DNA from 2 places in the Cryobacterium sp. TS_SC_7 genome. Region 1 is predicted to be linked to the other one. Evidence: predicted binding sites of a transcription regulator. Region 1 holds the regulator's gene; the other holds the start of a gene.
What was found. Region 1 encodes HspR, which represses chaperone genes until heat shock. Its sites were predicted from a motif close to AAGTTGAGTCNNNNNGACTCAACTT; they were not measured.
Positions count from the first base shown of each region.

Region 2: the regulator HspR is predicted to act here: its motif matches at 6,034-6,058, upstream of AC0J5J_RS06890 (Hsp20/alpha crystallin family protein).

Region 1 is NZ_CM149589.1:2,154,566-2,163,681, forward strand. It holds rRNA gene AC0J5J_RS09850 (23S ribosomal RNA) at 1-1,553, opposite strand, end outside; rRNA gene AC0J5J_RS09855 (16S ribosomal RNA) at 2,026-3,545, opposite strand; gene AC0J5J_RS09860 (class I SAM-dependent methyltransferase) at 4,197-5,333, opposite strand; gene AC0J5J_RS09865 (heat shock protein transcriptional repressor HspR) at 5,360-5,794, opposite strand; gene AC0J5J_RS09870 (DnaJ C-terminal domain-containing protein) at 5,797-6,804, opposite strand; gene AC0J5J_RS09875 (nucleotide exchange factor GrpE) at 6,797-7,429, opposite strand; gene dnaK (molecular chaperone DnaK) at 7,429-9,116, opposite strand, start outside.
Region 2 is NZ_CM149589.1:1,491,448-1,500,563, forward strand. It holds gene AC0J5J_RS06865 (glycogen debranching N-terminal domain-containing protein) at 1-1,176, shown strand, start outside; gene AC0J5J_RS06870 (FAD-dependent monooxygenase) at 1,408-3,432, opposite strand; gene AC0J5J_RS06875 (type III polyketide synthase) at 3,438-4,715, opposite strand; gene AC0J5J_RS06880 (phosphatase PAP2 family protein) at 4,772-5,620, opposite strand; gene AC0J5J_RS06885 (hypothetical protein) at 5,684-5,908, shown strand; gene AC0J5J_RS06890 (Hsp20/alpha crystallin family protein) at 6,092-6,535, shown strand; gene AC0J5J_RS06895 (phosphodiesterase) at 6,706-7,644, shown strand; gene AC0J5J_RS06900 (stealth family protein) at 7,574-9,116, opposite strand, start outside.

The sequences.
Region 1 (9,116 bases):
GGATTAGTTTGGGCGGTTTTTCGCCAGTACGGGAATATAAACCCGTTGTCCATCGACTACGCCTGTCGGCCTCGCCTTAGGTCCCGACTTACCCAGGGCGGATTAGCCTGGCCCTGGAAACCTTGATCTTTCGGAGGACGGGTTTCTCACCCGTCTTTCGCTACTCATGCCTGCATTCTCACTCGTGTAGCCTCCACGGCTGGTTTACACCGCCGCTTCGCTGGCCACACGACGCTCTCCTACCCATCAACACGGCTGAACCAACACAACAAGTGTGCGGCTTACCAAAAATATCAATGCCACAACTTCGGTGGCGTGCTTGAGCCCCGTTACATTGTCGGCGCGGAATCACTTGACCAGTGAGCTATTACGCACTCTTTCAAGGGTGGCTGCTTCTAAGCCAACCTCCTGGTTGTCTGTGCAACTCCACATCCTTTCCCACTTAGCACGCGCTTTGGGACCTTAGTTGGTGGTCTGGGTTGTTTCCCTCTCGACGATGAAGCTTATCCCCCACCGTCTCACTGCTGCGCTCTCACTTACCGGCATTCGGAGTTTGGCTGACGTCAGTAAGCTTTTAGGCCCCATCGGCCATCCAGTAGCTCTACCTCCGGCAAGAAACACGCAACGCTGCACCTAAATGCATTTCGGAGAGAACCAGCTATCACGAAGTTTGATTGGCCTTTCACCCCTATCCACAGCTCATCCCCTCCATTTTCAACTGAAGTGGGTTCGGTCCTCCACGACGTCTTACCGTCGCTTCAACCTGGCCATGGATAGATCACTTCGCTTCGGGTCTAGGACATGCGACTGAATCGCCCTATTCAGACTCGCTTTCGCTACGCATTCCCCTCTCGGGTTAAGCTCGCCACATATCACTAACTCGCAGGCTCATTCTTCAAAAGGCACGCTGTCACCAGAACAAAGCTGGCTCCAACGGTTTGTAAGCAAACGGTTTCAGGTACTATTTCACTCCCCTCCCGGGGTACTTTTCACCTTTCCCTCACGGTACTTGTTCACTATCGGTCATGTAGGAGTATTTAGGCTTATCAGGTGGTCCTGACGGATTCACACGGGATTTCTCGGGCCCCGTGCTACTTGGGATACTCTTCGGGCGATTGCTGCATTTCGACTACGGGGTTCGCACCCTCTATGACCAGGCTTTCAATCCTGTTCGTCTATACAACGTTCTAACCCTCACTGTTCGGCAGAAGCAGCAGAAAAGTCCCGCAACCCCGACCATGCAACGCCTGCCGGCTATCACACATGATCGGTTTAGCCTCATCCGGTTTCGCTCGCCACTACTAACGGAATCACTATTGTTTTCTCTTCCTGTGGGTACTGAGATGTTTCACTTCCCCACGTTCCCTCTACCCGCCCTATATATTCAGGCGGGAGTCACCAGGTCACTCAAAGAGGCCTGGCGGGGTTTCCCCATTCGGAAATCCTCGGATCACAGTTCGTTTATCAACTCCCCGAGGCTTATCGCAGATTACTACGTCCTTCTTCGGCTCTACATGCCAAGGCATTCACCGTTTGCTCTTAGAAATTTGAAATCACATGAGTTTGAATCGATTAAGAATCGTAAAACTCGAAAGTCTCACGATCGAAATTGACCAATGATCACAGCACTGAATAAATTCAGTGCTTAGATCTTTGTAATTTGCTGTCCGAAGACAGTCAAATTTAAGATGCTCGCGTCCACTGTGTAGTTCTCAAAGTACGGGCGGTACCCTCACCTGCCCACGATTGATGTGAACAGGAAAAGGTCCAGAGGAAAAGTCCAACCAGGGTCTCGACAAGCTCGACCACCGATTGTTCCGGTCCCTCAGGACCCAACAGCGTGCATATGCGTTTCGTTCACCATCAAACCATTCCAACTCCCGAGGGAGCGTACCGGGTTCAGCGGTGTTCTCAACGCATCAATGTCAATGTTCCACCCATGAGCGCCACCGGGAAACATGTGTTCCCGTAATGGCTTGGCAGTGTTACCCCGCTGTATACAGACGGCACTGCTGTGCTCCTTAGAAAGGAGGTGATCCAGCCGCACCTTCCGGTACGGCTACCTTGTTACGACTTAGTCCTAATCACCGATCCCACCTTCGACAGCTCCTCCCCTTGCGGGTTAGGCCACTGGCTTCGGGTGTTACCGACTTTCATGACTTGACGGGCGGTGTGTACAAGGCCCGGGAACGTATTCACCGCAGCGTTGCTGATCTGCGATTACTAGCGACTCCGACTTCATGAGGTCGAGTTGCAGACCTCAATCCGAACTGAGACCGGCTTTTTGGGATTCGCTCCACCTTGCGGTATTGCAGCCCTTTGTACCGGCCATTGTAGCATGCGTGAAGCCCAAGACATAAGGGGCATGATGATTTGACGTCATCCCCACCTTCCTCCGAGTTGACCCCGGCAGTATCCCATGAGTTCCCACCATTACGTGCTGGCAACATAGGACGAGGGTTGCGCTCGTTGCGGGACTTAACCCAACATCTCACGACACGAGCTGACGACAACCATGCACCACCTGTATAGAGACCTTGCGGGGCGACTGTTTCCAGACGTTTCCTCTATATGTCAAGCCTTGGTAAGGTTCTTCGCGTTGCATCGAATTAATCCGCATGCTCCGCCGCTTGTGCGGGCCCCCGTCAATTCCTTTGAGTTTTAGCCTTGCGGCCGTACTCCCCAGGCGGGGAACTTAATGCGTTAGCTGCGACACGGAGACCGTGGAATGGTCCCCACATCTAGTTCCCAACGTTTACGGCATGGACTACCAGGGTATCTAATCCTGTTCGCTCCCCATGCTTTCGCTCCTCAGCGTCAGTTACGGCCCAGAGATCTGCCTTCGCCATTGGTGTTCCTCCTGATATCTGCGCATTCCACCGCTACACCAGGAATTCCAATCTCCCCTACCGCACTCTAGTCTGCCCGTACCCACTGCAGGCCCGAGGTTGAGCCTCGGGTTTTCACAGCAGACGCGACAAACCGCCTACGAGCTCTTTACGCCCAATAATTCCGGACAACGCTTGCACCCTACGTATTACCGCGGCTGCTGGCACGTAGTTAGCCGGTGCTTTTTCTGCAGGTACCGTCACTTTCGCTTCTTCCCTACTAAAAGAGGTTTACAACCCGAAGGCCGTCGTCCCTCACGCGGCGTTGCTGCATCAGGCTTTCGCCCATTGTGCAATATTCCCCACTGCTGCCTCCCGTAGGAGTCTGGGCCGTGTCTCAGTCCCAGTGTGGCCGGTCACCCTCTCAGGCCGGCTACCCGTCGTCGCCTTGGTGAGCCATTACCTCACCAACTAGCTGATAGGCCGCGAGCTCATCCTTGACCAAAATTCTTTCCACCCCCAGAGATGCCTCCAAGGGTCGTATCCGGTATTAGACGTCGTTTCCAACGCTTATCCCAGAGTCAAGGGCAGATTGCTCACGTGTTACTCACCCGTTCGCCACTAATCAGAGAAGCAAGCTCCTCATCATCGTTCGACTTGCATGTGTTAAGCACGCCGCCAGCGTTCGTCCTGAGCCAGGATCAAACTCTCCGTAAATGTTTGATTGCACGACCCGACCCTTCGACAAGCTCAGGGACCGAGACGGCACATCTAGTGTGACTGACCGCCGGAATGGGCGGACCAGACACAAGTTTGAAACTGACAGAACAAATCATTACTGACTTGCTTTGTTGTTTAAATGTTTTCCAAAGGAATCTCCTGATCCTTCACCGCTAGAAACGGATCCAAATCACGAGGTTTTTGGCATTTGACATTGTGCACGCTGTTGAGTTCTCAAGGATCGGACGCACCCGACTTCAGGCCCTATAATGGGCTGTCGCTTCGGGGCAACTTGTATAACTTACCTGCCCGACAAGTCCGTGTCAAATCGAAGCAAGCGACCCATTCCAAGTACGCCGAAGCGACTCAGAACATTTCACGCACTCGATCTGGGAACCAGTCGGAGAGAGTTACTATCTTGGCTTCTTCTCGAATGCTTCCTTAGCGGATAGACAAACAAGGAGAAACTAAAACCTTCGTCCCACTTGAGGCCGGGAAGCTCTGCGGCTTTCCGAACCTGTGGGGTGACTAGAGAGACATTACGGTGAATTCTGGGGGTCCGCAACTCCCTCTCTCATCCCGGGCGTGTCGGCTATTCGGGCCTGACTCACGTCCCTGAATGCCGGCCCTTGCACAGCCCCGCAGGCCTCAGCGGCCGGTCGAGACTGTGACGGTGAACTTGGCGTTCCGCCCTATCTGGCGGGTCGGCCCCACCAGCCGGGTGAGTGCGGGCCGATACCCCAGGTGGGTGTTCCACACCGTCCACAGTTCACCGCCGTGTTGCAGCACCCGCCCGGCGTCCTCGAATAGTTTGAGCGCGATCCCGGCGTGCACGGACGAGCCGATGTGGAAAGGCGGGTTCAGCATTATCAGTTCGGCCGACGCATCCGGTTGGCTCTGCAGTGCGTCATCCCGCAAAACAGTCACGCGGTCGCCGAGCGAATTGGCCGCCATGGTGGCCCGAGTAGAGGCGACGGCCGCAGCCGACTGGTCGGTAGCGGTTACTCGCAGGGTGGGGCGGCTCCGTGCAAGGGCGGCGGCGAGCACTCCGGTGCCGCAGCCGAGGTCTATGGCGCTCCGGGCATCCGGCTTCATGCGTTCGAGGTACTCGAGCAGGTAGCGCGTTCCGATATCGATGGTCGCGCCGGCGAACGCAGCTCCGTGAGCACACACCGTGAGGCCCAGGTCACCGTGCACCACGGATTGCGGCCAGATGGACACCGCCGACTGAACTGCAGAAGGTATCGGGGACGCTGCCTTGATCACCCGGGACTTCTGCCGGGCCGGGCTGACGTGCACCTGCGCGAAGTGCCGCCCGAGCACCTCGTTCATGGCCGACGTCATGTGCTTGATGCGCCCACCGGCGATCACGACCACATCCGGAGCGGCGTACCGACGGATGGCATCGGCGATCTCGTCAAGTGCCGCCAGGCTACGCGGCAGCTGGACCAACACCACTCGCGCGTTCGCCAGCAGTTCTTCGCCCACGTCGAGGGAGCGGTAAGTGTCGGAGAGCCCGGCATCGATCGCATTGCGGTCGAGCGCCAATTCCCCGGAGAGCACATCCTGGTGAACCCGGATGCCCCGAGCGGCATGAAGTGCGGCCGCGCCCAGAGTGAGGGCGCCATATCTGTCCTCGAGCACCACGACCTCGCCGGCCCCGGCCTCGGCCAGTGCACCCGCTGCCTCGTCGAGGATCAGCCGGTCGCTCGCATCCACGGCGAAGAGGTTGTCCGCTTCCACATCGGGGAAACGCCTCAGACGGTCAAAGGAAAAATCAGACATTCCCTCAGGCTAACCCGCAGTCGCGGTTACGCGTCGTCGTCCGCCGGGCGGACATCCAACGGGCGCCAGATCACGATCTGGGTCGAACGCCGGGTCCGCGTGCCGGCCCGCATCGAGATGACCTCACCCGCCGGGCCGGCCGCGAAAACGCGGCGACCCGGGCGGTTCAGCAGTTCATCGGCCAGGGCCGATTCGAGTTCCCGCAGACGCGATTCGAGCGTGCGCACGTGGTCCTCGAGACCCAGGATGCGACGGATGCCTTCCAGGCTCACGCCCTCGGCGCCGAGTTCCGCGATCTCGCGGAGCTTGGCCACATCCCGCATCGAGTACCGGCGAGACCGACCGGGGGTGCGGTCGGGGCTCACCAATCCCAGGCGATCGTATTGGCGCAGGGTTTGCGGGTGCATGCCCGCAAGCTCGGCAGCCATCGAGATCACGAAAACCCGGGTGTTCTCGTCCACCGTCAGTCTCTCGCCTTCGCGAGGAGGTCGTCGCGCGGGTTCTCCTTCGGCAGCGCTTCCGCGAAGGCCGCGAGTTTCTCCTCGGCGTCCTTCGACAGATGTGACGGAACGGCAACCTGAACCTCCGCCAGGAGATCTCCGGTGCCCTTGGGAGTCACGACGCCGCGCCCCTTGACACGGAGCACGCGCCCGCTCGGGGTGCCGGGGGCGATGCGCAATTTGACCGGCACGCCGCCCAGGGTCGGCACCTCGATCGTGGCGCCGAGTGCCGCCTCGACGAAGGTGACCGGCACCGAGACCCGTAGGTTCAGGCCATCGCGCTCGAAGACCGGGTGCTTGCGTACGTTCACCGTGAGCACGATGTCGCCCGACTCGCCGCCGTCGGGGCTGTGCTGCCCCTGGCCGCGCAGCTTGATCTTCTGCCCGTCGGCCACACCGGCCGGAATCTTCACCTTGATGGCGCGGCCGTCCTGGGTCTGCAAGGTGATCTGATCGCCGTGGGTGGCCGTGATGAAGTCGACCGTGGTCGACGCGATCACGTCACGCCCGCGGGTCGGTCCGCCGTAGCCGCGGAAGCCGCCGCTCGAGGTTCCGAACCCGCCGCCGCCCTGTCCGCGGCCGAACATGCCGCCGAGCAGGTCGTCGAAGCCGCCCTGCTCATAGGAGTAGCCGGGCTGCTGCTGCCGGGCTCCCCCGCCGAACATGCCGCCGAAGACGTCGTCGAAGCCTCCGGCCTGGCCGCCGCCGGGGCGCGGGGCGGTGAAGCGAGCTCCACCGCCCATCGCGCGCACGGCGTCGTATTCCTTGCGTTGCGCCGGGTCGCCGATCACCGAGTGTGCCTCGCTGATCTCCTTGAACTTCGCCTCGGCCGCAGGATTGCCCGGGTTGGAGTCCGGGTGGTACTTGCGGGCGAGTTTGCGATAGGCCTTTTTCAACTCGGCCGGAGTGACGTCCTTAGACACACCCAGGACCTTGTAGAAGTCCTTATCGAACCAGTCCTGGCTAGCCATCGCTCGGTACCTGCACGACGACCTTGGCCACGCGCAGGAGCGACGCGCCCAGGAAGTAGCCGGTCTCGATGACGTCGCCGACGGTATCCGACTCGATGTCGGCGGTGGGCAGCTGGAAGATCGCCTCGTGGATGGTCGGATCGAACGGTTCACCGACGGTACCGAAGGGCCTCACGCCCAGACGCTCGACGCTCGCACGCAGTTTCGCGGCGATCGTGCTGAACGCCGAATCCTCGACCAGGTCGCCGTGCTTCTCAGCACGGTCGAGGTCGTCGAGCACCGGAATCAGACCCTTGACGACATCCACGGTGACGCGCTCGCGCTCGACCTCGCGGTTCGCCTCGGTGCGCCGACGGTAGTTGGCGTACTCCGCGGTGACGCGCTTGAGATCTGCGAGGTGCTCGCTCGTGGGCTCGTCGACTTCGCGCGCGGCGGCGTCCAGTATGTCCTGGACCGTCAGCTCGTCCTCTTCGATGCCCTCGGCAGACGCCGCGTCGGCGTTCACGGCACCCGCGTCGGCACCTGCGTCGGCCGCTGCGGCTTCCGCGTCGGCCCCGGGGGCACCCTCAGCGGATGCCCCCTCTTCAAACGGCTCGTCGCCGGGACGCTTCGTGTCGTCTGCCATTACTTCTTGGCCTCTGAAGCGTCGTCTTCGTCGTCGACAACCTCGGCGTCAACCACGTCTTCGTCGGAGCCTGCCGCGTCGGCGGCCGGCTCGGAGTCGGACGGGGCGCCGGCCGCGGCATCCGCCTGGCTGGTCTTGTAGATAGCCTCGCCGAGCTTGCCCTGGCTCTCGTTGAGCTTGTCGAAGGCGGTCTTCACGGCTGCGTCGTCGTCTCCGGCGAGCGCGGACTTGAGGGCGTCGACGTCGGCCTGGACCTCGGACTTGACGTCCTCGGGGAGCTTCTCGTCGTTCTCCTTGATCAGCTTCTCGATCGAGTAGGCGAGCTGCTCGGCCGTGTTGCGGGTCTCGGCGGCCTCGCGGCGGCGCTTGTCCTCGGCGGCGTGCTCTTCACCCTCGCGCACCATGCGCTCGATGTCTTCCTTCGCGAGCGAGGATCCGCCCGTGATGGTCATCGACTGCTCCTTGCCGGTGCCCTTGTCCTTTGCGGACACGTGCACGATTCCGTTGGCGTCGAGGTCGAAGGTGACCTCGACCTGCGGGATGCCGCGCGGGGCCGGCGCGATGCCGGTCAGCTCGAACGTGCCGAGGTTCTTGTTGTCGCGGGTGAACTCACGCTCGCCCTGGAAGACCTGGATCGCGACGGACGGCTGGTTGTCGTCGGCCGTGGTGAAGGTCTCGCTGCGCTTGGTCGGGATGGCCGTGTTGCGCTCGATGAGGCGCGTCATGATGCCGCCCTTGGTTTCGATGCCGAGGCTCAGCGGGGTGACGTCGATGAGCAGAACGTCCTTGCGCTCGCCCTTCAGCACGCCGGCCTGCAGCGCGGCGCCGACGGCGACGACCTCGTCCGGGTTGACGCCCTTGTTCGGGTCCTTGCCACCGGTCTCGGCCTTGACGAGCTCGTACACGGCGGGCATACGGGTGGAGCCACCGACGAGAACGACGTGGGCGATGTCTTCCACCTTGACGCCGGCTTCCCGGATGACGTCCTGGAACGGCTTCTTCGTGCGGTCGAGCAGGTCTTCGGTCATCTTCTCGAACTGGGCGCGGGTGAGCGTCTCGTCGAGGTTGGCCGGGCCGTTCTCCGTGAGGGAGAGGTACGGCAGCTGGATGCTCGTCGACATGCTGCTCGAGAGTTCCTTCTTGGCCTGCTCGGCGGCTTCCTTGAGGCGCTGCTTGGCGATCTTGTCCTTGGAGACGTCGACGCCGGTGGTTTCCTTGAACTTCTTGATCAGGTGGTCGACGATGCGCTGGTCCCAGTCGTCGCCGCCGAGGCGGTTGTCACCGGCGGTGGACCGCACCTGGATGGTCGAGAAGTCGTCGTCCTTGCCTACCTCGAGGAGGGAGACGTCGAAGGTTCCACCGCCGAGGTCGAAGACCAGGATGAGCTCGTCTTCCTTGCCGCGGTCCAGGCCGTAGGCCAGGGCGGCCGCGGTGGGCTCGTTGATGATGCGCAGCACGTTGAGTCCGGAGATCTCACCGGCTTCCTTGGTGGCCTGACGCTCGGCGTCGTTGAAGTACGCGGGAACGGTGATGACGGCATCCGTCACCTTGTCGCCCAGGTACGCCTCGGCGTCGCGCTTGAGCTTGGCCAGGATACGGGCGGACACTTCCTGCGGGGTGAACTTCTTGTCGTCGATGCCGACGTTCCAATCAGTGCCCATGTGGCGCTTGACCGAAGCGATGGTGC
Region 2 (9,116 bases), 660 kb from region 1:
GCACGTTTCCTGCTGCCCCTCGGCACCGAGATCGCCGGTTCCACGCTGCGCCTGCTCGCCCAGCTGCAGGGCACGAAGAGCGACACCGAGACGGCGGAACAGCCCGGCAAGATCATGCACGAGCTGCGCCCCGACGTGTTCTCGATGCCGGGCGAGAGCCTGTCGCTGCCGCCGCTCTACTACGGCACCGTCGACGCCACCCCGCTCTGGATCTGCCTGCTGCGCGACGCCTACCGGTGGGGTTTGGCCTCCGACGAGGTCGAGGCGCTGCTGCCGGCGCTCGAGGCGGCCCTCGGCTGGATGCGCGACTTCGGCGACAGCGACGGCGACGGCTTCCTCGAATACGTCGACATCACCGGCCACGGACTCGCGAACCAGGGCTGGAAGGACTCCGGCGACTCGATCCAGTGGCGCGACGGCAGCCTCGCCGACGGGCCGATCGCCCTGTGCGAGGTGCAGGCCTACGCCTACGAGGCCTACATCGGCGGTGCCGAGCTGCTCGACGCGTTCAACCGGCCCGGCGGCGACGCCTGGCGGGCCCGGGCCGAAGCGCTCCAGACCCGGTTCCGGGATTCGTTCTGGATCGACTCGCCGGCAGGCCGCTACCCGGCCGTCGCCCTCGACGCCTTCAAGCGCCCCGTCGACACCGTGACCAGCAACATCGGCCACCTGCTGGGCACCGGGCTGCTCTCCGCCGAGGAGTCCGCCCTCGTGGCCGCCCGGCTGGTCTCCCCCGAGCTCAGCTCCGGCTACGGCCTGCGCACGATGTCGACGGACTCCACCGGCTACTGGCCGCTGAGCTACCACGGCGGCTCGGTCTGGACCCACGACACCGCCATCGCGATCTCCGGACTGGGGCGCGCCGGATTCGGCGCCGAGGCCGGCATCCTGATCGAGGGGCTGCTCGCCGCAGCCGAATCCTTCGACTACCGCATGCCGGAGCTGCACTCCGGCGACGCGTCCACCGCGGTCGCCCAGGCGGTGCCCTACCCGGCCGCCTGCCGCCCGCAGGCCTGGTCGGCGGCCGCCGCGGTCTCCGTGCTGGGCACCGTGCTCGGCCTGGCGCCGGACCCGGTCACCGGCCACGTCACCGCCACCCCGATCAGCCCCGCCGTCGTCGGCGATGTGACGGTGCACGGCCTCCGGACCCCGCTCGCCCCGGCCCCGGTCGGCTAGGGCTCGCGCCGGGCTGGCGGGTGGTCCGTCGCCTGCCCGGCAGCCCGGCAGCCCGGACCAGGTCATCCGTCACCCGTTGCATAACTCCTGCAAATTCTGGTGCCGGCCGGGAGCCACCCCCGGAATTCCGGGCAACCGTTCCGCTGCTCCGCCGAATTGCAGGAGTTATGCACATGGCCCGGCCTGCACCTCCGAACCCTGCACTTCCGAATGGGGACCAGAAGGGGCGGACTACAGCCAGCGCATCGTGAAGGCGCGGGCGAGCACGGCGCTGGCCGGCGGCACCGCGAGCATGCGCACGAGACCGTTGCGTGCGCGCAGGCGCAGCCCCTGCACGGGGCCTCCCATCGCCATGTTGAAGCCGGCCTGCCGGGCGGCCATCCGGGCGCTGCGCCGGCGGCGGCGGTCGTAGTCCCCGAGGACCGAGGCCGCGGCATCCGGTTCGCGCAACGCCCGGTCCAGCGCCGGGGCCAGCTGCAGCGCGTCGAGCCAGCCGAGATTCATGCCCTGCCCGCCGATCGGGCTGATCTGGTGCGCCGCGTCCCCGATGAGCACGACCCGCCCGGCCACCAGCCTCGCGGCCAGACGCTGCTGCACCGAGAACGCGCTGGCCACAGCGTCCGTCGGGGGCAGGCGCACACCGGTGCGGTCTCGGATGAGCGCGGCCAGGTCCTCGGACGTGGCCTCCGTCAGCAGGGCCTCGGTCATGGCCACCCAGCGGCGTCGCCCTCCGGGCAGCGGGAACGACTCGACCACCCCTCCCCGTTCGAAGAAGAGCACCGCCTCCCCCGGGTGCTCCCCCGTGTCGGGGTAGTCGCTCATCAGATACGTCTCCCCGCCGGTGCGTGCTGCAGAACGGATGCCGAGGAGGTCGCGCACCAGACTGCGCGCACCGTCGGCCGCCACGACGTAACGGGCTTCGAGAGTCTCCACGGCCTCCCCGGCCGTGCGCACGGTGTCGACCGCCACCCGGTCGCCCCGATCGTAGACTCCGGTCACGGTGACGCCCGCGCGGAGCCGACCGGGCGCGAGCTCCGCGAAACGGGCACGCAGCACCGCCTCGGTCTCGGTCTGCGGCAGGGAGATCACGCTCTGCGTGCGGTCGGCGGACGGGGCGAAAGACATCCGGCCCAGGGTTCGCCCGTCCGAGCGCACCACGCCACCACGGATCCGTACCGCTCGATCAAGGACCTGCCCGGCCACACCCAGTTGCTCCAGCGCCCGCAACGACGGCGGGTGGATGCCGATGGCCCGGGAACGCAGGGACGGCTCGGCGCGCTGCTCGAGCACCTCCACGTCGACACCGCGCACGGCCAGCAGACCCGCGAGCAGGATGCCCACCGGCCCCCCGCCGACCACGATCACGTCGGTCGTCCGAACCGGCACCGGCCCCCCACTCTGGCTCGATAGGTCCCGTTCCGGTCGAGAGTGCCCGTTGCGCGGGTCACTCTCGACCGGAACGGACACACTCGCGGCAGCATCCGCCGCAGCAAGAACCGCTCGACCAGGCCCCGACGAGGCCGCCGGCGCCTTCCAGCGCAGAACAAGGCGTGACGGATGCTCGCGCGTCACCTGCCACCCGGGCGGCACCACCGCGCGGAGCTCCGGTGCCGTGAAGCTGCGGCGAATGGAGGTGAGCCCGTCGTCGCGGATGAACGACCGGCGAAACAGCGGCCAGGTGCCGAGCCCGAACCCGAGATACGCGAACCGGCTGCGCTCGATGTCGGCGTGCAACACCCGTGCCGCAGGACGGCGCCCGGAGGCCGGAAGGCTCCCCGGGGCCACCAGGAGCTCCGAATCGGCGAGCAGCCCGCCGAGCTGCTCACCGGTGAGGTGGTGCAGCACGTGGTTGGAGACCACGAAGTCGAAGCGGAGCCCCTCGGCGACCAGGTCCGAGCTGAGCGCCCGACGGAACGTGAGCCCGGGCAGCGGCGGCAGGCTCGTCGCGTAGGCGTGCGCCCGGGCATCCGGGTCGACGGCCGTGATCCGCAGGCGCAGTCCGTCGCGGGCGGCCCAGCGGGCCAGTGCCCGGGCCACGTCGCCGCCACCGCACCCGACGTCGAGCAGGGTGCTCTCCCGGGTCGGCGACAGCGCCGGCCGGATCTCGCGGCGGTACATCCCGCGCCACCCCGACACCACGGCGTTCACGAACCGGAAGTTCGCATAGGTGCTGTCGAGTTTGTCAGGGTCGCAGTCGGGGTCGTCCATGAGCTCGACGGCGTCACTCGCGCGCCGGCGCAGCGACGGGAGAGGCACGCCCGCTACCCGGCGGAAACGGTCATCAGCCCGGATTCGACCGTGAGCCCCGGGCCGAACGCCATCGCGCAGACCCGCTCACCGTCATCCGTGGCCGGGGCGTCGAGGATCGCCTTGAGCACGAACAGGACCGTCGCGCTGCTCATGTTGCCGTAGTTGCGCAGGGTCTCCCGCGAGGGCACCAGCTGAGCCTCGCTGAGCCCGAGTTTCGCCTCGGTCTTGTCCAGGATGCTGCGCCCGCCGGGGTGGATCGCCCAGTGCGCGATCGCGGCGGCGGGTGTGGCGCCGGGTGTGGCGCCGGGCTCTTCGACGAGAAGCGCCACCGGAGCGGCCAGGGTCGCCACCGACCCGGCCGACACTCCCTCGGGAACACCCGCCGACACCGCGGAAGGAACAAGCACCGGCACCGGGGCCGGCGCCAGCACGGCACTGAGCGCGGCATCCCGGGCGAAAAGCGGAGCGAGCGCACTCTCGATGTGCTCGTCGATGATGTGCGGCACGTAGGTGCTGAGCACCATCTCGAACCCCTCATCGCCGATCTTCCACGCCATGTCCCCCTCGCCGATGGGGGTGATCACGGTTTCGAACAGGTCGAGGTTGAGCGCCTTCTCGCCCGCCGCCGGGGAGCGGGAACTCACGATTCCGGCCGCCGCGCCGTCCGAGAACAGCGAGGAGGCCACGATGGTGTCGGGGTCGTCCGAGGTGCGCAGGTGCAGGGAGCACAGTTCGGCGCTGACGACCAGCACCACGGCGTTCGGGTCGGCCTCCACGAACTGCTTCGCCGTGCGGAGCGCCGGCATCGCGGCGTAGCAGCCCATGAATCCCAGGTGGTAGCGCTGGGTGGAGGGTTTCAGTCCCAGCTCGCGCACGAGCATGTAGTCCGGTCCGGGCGCGAAGAAACCGGTGCAGGACACGGTCACCACATGCGTGACATCCGACGCCTCGATACCGGGGCACGCGGCGAGGGCACGCCGGCCGGCCTCGACGAACAGCTTCGTCGCCTCGACGATGTAGAGCTCGTTGCGCACCCGCGTGCTCGGCCGCAGCAGTTGCTGCGTCGTGCCGTCGAAGAATTGGGGATCCGGCGACGACGCCCCGTCAAGGGTGAGCTCATCGATCACGCTGTGCCGGGTGTCGATCCCGGACAGGTTGAATGACGCCGTCACCAGTCGTTGGGCCAGTCGGCTGAGTCCGGGTTGCGCGGAAAACACATCGCGCACCTGATCCTGGATCAGCACTGTCGGGGGAACCACGGTCTGCAACGCTCTGAGAGTGACGGACATAGACCCCAGTGTGACACGCCCTCCCGAACGGGCGCACCCCCGGATTCGGCCTCAGATCAGGGCAGCCGTGCAAACAGGCGGATGCCTGTGAGCCCGATTCCGAGACCCGCGGCCACGATCGCGGTGACGCCGCCGATGTAGGCGATCAGGGTGCTCGGGGTGTCGCCGAACGCCCGGAACCAGGTCACCAGGAACGCGGCCACCGCGACCACGGCGACGGGAATGAAGAGGCGCAGCTGGAGGCGGTCGACGCCGGCGGGGCGGATGGTGCGCCCCTCGCCGACGATGCCCATGGACCACGGACCTCGGGTCAGGACCAGGCCGGCCACACAGCCCCAGATCGCGACGACCAGCAGCGCGGCGATCACATCGCTCGGCCGGTGCCAGCCGTTGGCCAGTGTGGCCACACCGGCCACGATGGCGAAGCCGGAGCCGCCCAGTGCGGCCAGTCCGCGCGTGCGTGGGCTGGCGACCAGGAAGACGGCGAGAGCGGATGCCGCAGCGACCGTCGTATGCCCTGAAGGGAATGAATTACCGTCGTAGCCTTCGACACCGAGGTCGGGACGGGTCAGGATGGCCATCTTGAGCAGTTGCGTGCTGACGACGGCGCCGAGCGCCGCCCCGAAGGCCACGACCAGGGTCTTGCCGTTGCGCCGCACCACCGTCACGACTCCGGTGAGCAGCAACCCGATGACGACGGACACGAGCGGCACGGCGTCCAGGAGTTCCTGGGCCAGGGGGGTGACGCTGCGACGACCGAACTCCGCGCCGTCGAACGCGAGCTGATCCATGGCCTGACCGGCGAGGGTGCGCACGAAGAAGACGTACAGCCCGGTGAACAGGCCGATGCCGGCGATCGCCCCCGCGAGGTAGCGAACGGGGCTGATCGTCGGAGAGGTGCGCACGGTCAAGCTTCCCACGGCGCGAAGCACCGTTGACTCCGTTCGGGGTCGGCGTAGCGTGAAAAGATGGATGAAAAGAAGAGCAGGCAGGCCGGTGCCGCCCGAGGGCCGCGCCACAGGAAGAACAGGTCCGAGCCTCGGATCGGCGGTTTCACCGGTCTGGAGGGAGACTTCGAGGCCGAACGCCGCCGGGCCGCCGAGGCTGCCGACGAACCGATCGATCCGTACGAAGACGACCGGCTGGACCGGCCGGCTTTCCCCGGTTCCACGTCCGGGCTGACCCACCCCTGACCCGGTCCGCCACGCCCGGTCCGCCACGCCCGGATGCCCGCCGCCCGAACCGCCTTCGCTCAGCGCGAACACAGCGCCTCGTTCCACCGATTGCAGAACTCCACGCTCCGGATTACATTGATCCATAGTTGAGCCACATGGACTCAACTTTGGGGGGCAACCGGACCGACGAAAGGAAGCGCTATGGCAACGAACTATGACCCGTTTCGCGAGCTGGACCGAATGGCCGCCGCTCTGATGGACAACCGGGGGCCGCGCGTGATGCCGATGGACCTCTTCCGCGAGGGTGACCACTACGTTCTGAACGCCGACATGCCGGGTATCGACCCCGGCTCCGTGGACATCGACGTGGACGGCCAACTCCTCACCATCCGCGGGGAGCGCACGATGGCGAACCACGAGAATGTGAAGTGGATCACTCGTGAGCGCATGGCCGGGTCGTTCCTGCGCCAGTTGAACCTCGGCCAGGGCGTCGACGTCGACAACATCAGCGCCACCTACAACAACGGTGTGCTGAGCGTGACCATCCCGGTGCACGAGGCGGCAAAGCCACGCCGGATCGAAGTGAAGACCTCGACCGAGCAGCCACTGCAGGTGAAAGAAGGAGCGAAGAAGATCAAGTCCTGAGACCGTGATCGGCGATGGGCCCGGAGAATTCTCCGGGCCCATCGCGCTGCTCGGGCCGTTCATGATGTTCGCCTGTCATTCACCCCCGGTTCAACCGATACTGCTCAGATAATCGGAGTAGAGTCAGCGAACTCACCGAAGAGTGCTTAGCCCCAACGAATGGAAGCTCCGTGAACATTCGAACGGCCGAATACCCCAGGCCGGATCATTTTCTGCTCCACCTCAGCGACACACACCTGCTGGCGAACGGCGGGCGCCTGTACGACCGGGTCGACAGCACCGCCCACCTCACGCAACTCTTCGCGGAGGTCGAGGCCTCAGCAGGTCGGCCGGACGCCATCATCATCACCGGCGATCTGGCCGACAAAGGCGAACCGGATGCCTACCGAGCGTTGCAGGGCATCGTCGAGCCGGCCGCCGCGCGGCTCGGCGCCCGGGTCTTCTGGGTGATGGGCAATCACGACGACCGGGCATCCTTTCGCAGCACGCTGCTGAACGAACCGGCCAGTGACGAACCGATCGACCGGGTCGACTTCATCGGCGGCCTGCGCCTGATCACCCTGGACACATCCGTTCCCGGCCACCACTACGGCGCCGTGACCGAGGCCCAGCTGCGCTGGCTGGCCGACCAGCTGAGTGTGCCGGCTCCTGACGGCACCATTCTCGCCATGCACCACCCGCCCGTGCCCAGTGTTCTCGACCTGGCCGTGTCGGTCGAATTGCGCGACCAGTCCCGCCTGGCGCAGGTACTGCGCGGCACGGATGTCCGCAGCATCCTGGCCGGGCACCTGCACTACTCGTCGATGGCGACGTTCGCCGGCATTCCGGTGTCGGTGGCATCGGCCACCTGCTACACGCAAGACCTCAACGTGCCGGTCGGCGGCACGCGCGGCCGCGACGGCGCCCGCACATTCAATCTGGTGCATGTGTTCGCGGACACCGTGCTGCACTCGGTCGTACCGCTGGGCGAGTACCCGGCTCTGGACTACATCGAGGCCACCGAGAGCGCGCGACGCCTCGCGGCCGACGGCATCCGGATCATGCCCGCGGGTACTCTGCCAGCGTTCCGTGAATCCCCGATGACCACGCCGATCCGGGTTCTCCGCTAGCCAGCGGGGAGCGCCCGGACTGGGGCGCGCCGGAGGCCTGGTCGGTGGCGGCCTGGCTCTCACGTTCCCACGGGGCGACGATCGGGAAGTAGCGCTCGAGGAAATCGGTCACGGCCGCGCGGCGCACGTCGTCCGAGATCTCGGGGTTGCTGCCGTCGTTGAGGCAGAACATGTCCTGATCGCGACGCTTGCGCAGTGCGTTCATCTGGCGCAGCGCCAGCTTCAGGGTCGTCTCGATGTAGAGCGAGCGTGCCTGGGTCTGCTCGACGGCCCGCCCGGTCATCAACGCGTAGTAGTGGTACAGCGAGTTCGTGACCGAGATGTCGGTCGCGGAACGGAACTGGCTGGCTGCGGTGCGGGCGAAATCGGCGGGGAACTCCGCCTCCAGTTCGGCCATCACGCTCTTGCGCAGCGGCGCCGCCGTGTGCTCGAGGTGCCGGGTGGTGACCTTGCCGAACCGCTCGCGCAGCAGCGCCCGGTTGACCCGGGCCCCGTTCTCGAACCCGCTGCGGGTCGTGTTGTTCTCGCCGAGGCCGATCCGGGTGGACGCCTCGATGAACTTGGTCACACCGCCCGGCGAGAAGAACAGCTCCGGGCCGACCGGGCGACCGAAGAACATGTCGTCATTGGAATACAAGAAGTGCTCAGCCAGCCCGGGGATGCGGTGCAGCTGGCTCTCCACGGCGTGCGAGTTGTGCGTGGGCAGAACGCGCAGGTCGGGAAAGAAATCCTCGCTGCGCATGATCGTGACGCGCGGGTGCTCCGCCAGCCATTCGGGGGCCGGCGAATCCGTCGCGATGAAGATTCGACGCACCCACGGCGCGAACATGTAGACGCTGCGGAGCGCGTACTTGAGTTCGTCGATCTGGCGGAAGCGGGCATCCGAATCGTCGCCGTCGCCGACGACGTAGGCCTTCATCCGCTTGGCCCGTTCACGCTGGAAGTCGCTCGACGAGCCGTCGACCCAGGAGAAGACCATGTCGATGTCGAAACTGACGTCGCTGGCGAGGTCGTCGAACATGTGCTGCAGGGTGCGCCAGGTGCGCCCGAAGAGGTCGATGGTGGTCTCGCGGGCCTCGGACCGCGGCAGCCGGGCCCGCATCAGGGAGTTCTCGACCGGGGCGACGATCTCATCGTCACCGAAGTGCCAGAGTTCGAACTGGAACGCCGTCTCCGCGCCGTAGCGCAGGCGGCCGATCGGTTCGATCCGCGGGCGGTAGACCCGGAAGACGGATGATTTGCGCAGCGTCGACAAGGCGCCGTCGGCCAGCAGCAGCGCCGGGGTCAGGTTGCCGTCGAGGGGTTTGGCGTAGAAGGGCTCATTGGCGAATTCCTCGGCGAGTACCCGGGTGAGGTTCTTGCGGCAGGTGCGGTCGACCGCGATCACCGGGCGGTCGTTGTCGCCGCGCACGAGCAGGAAGTCGATGCCGGCCCGTTCGAGGGCGTCGCGCATCGCGAGAAGGTCCTTGACC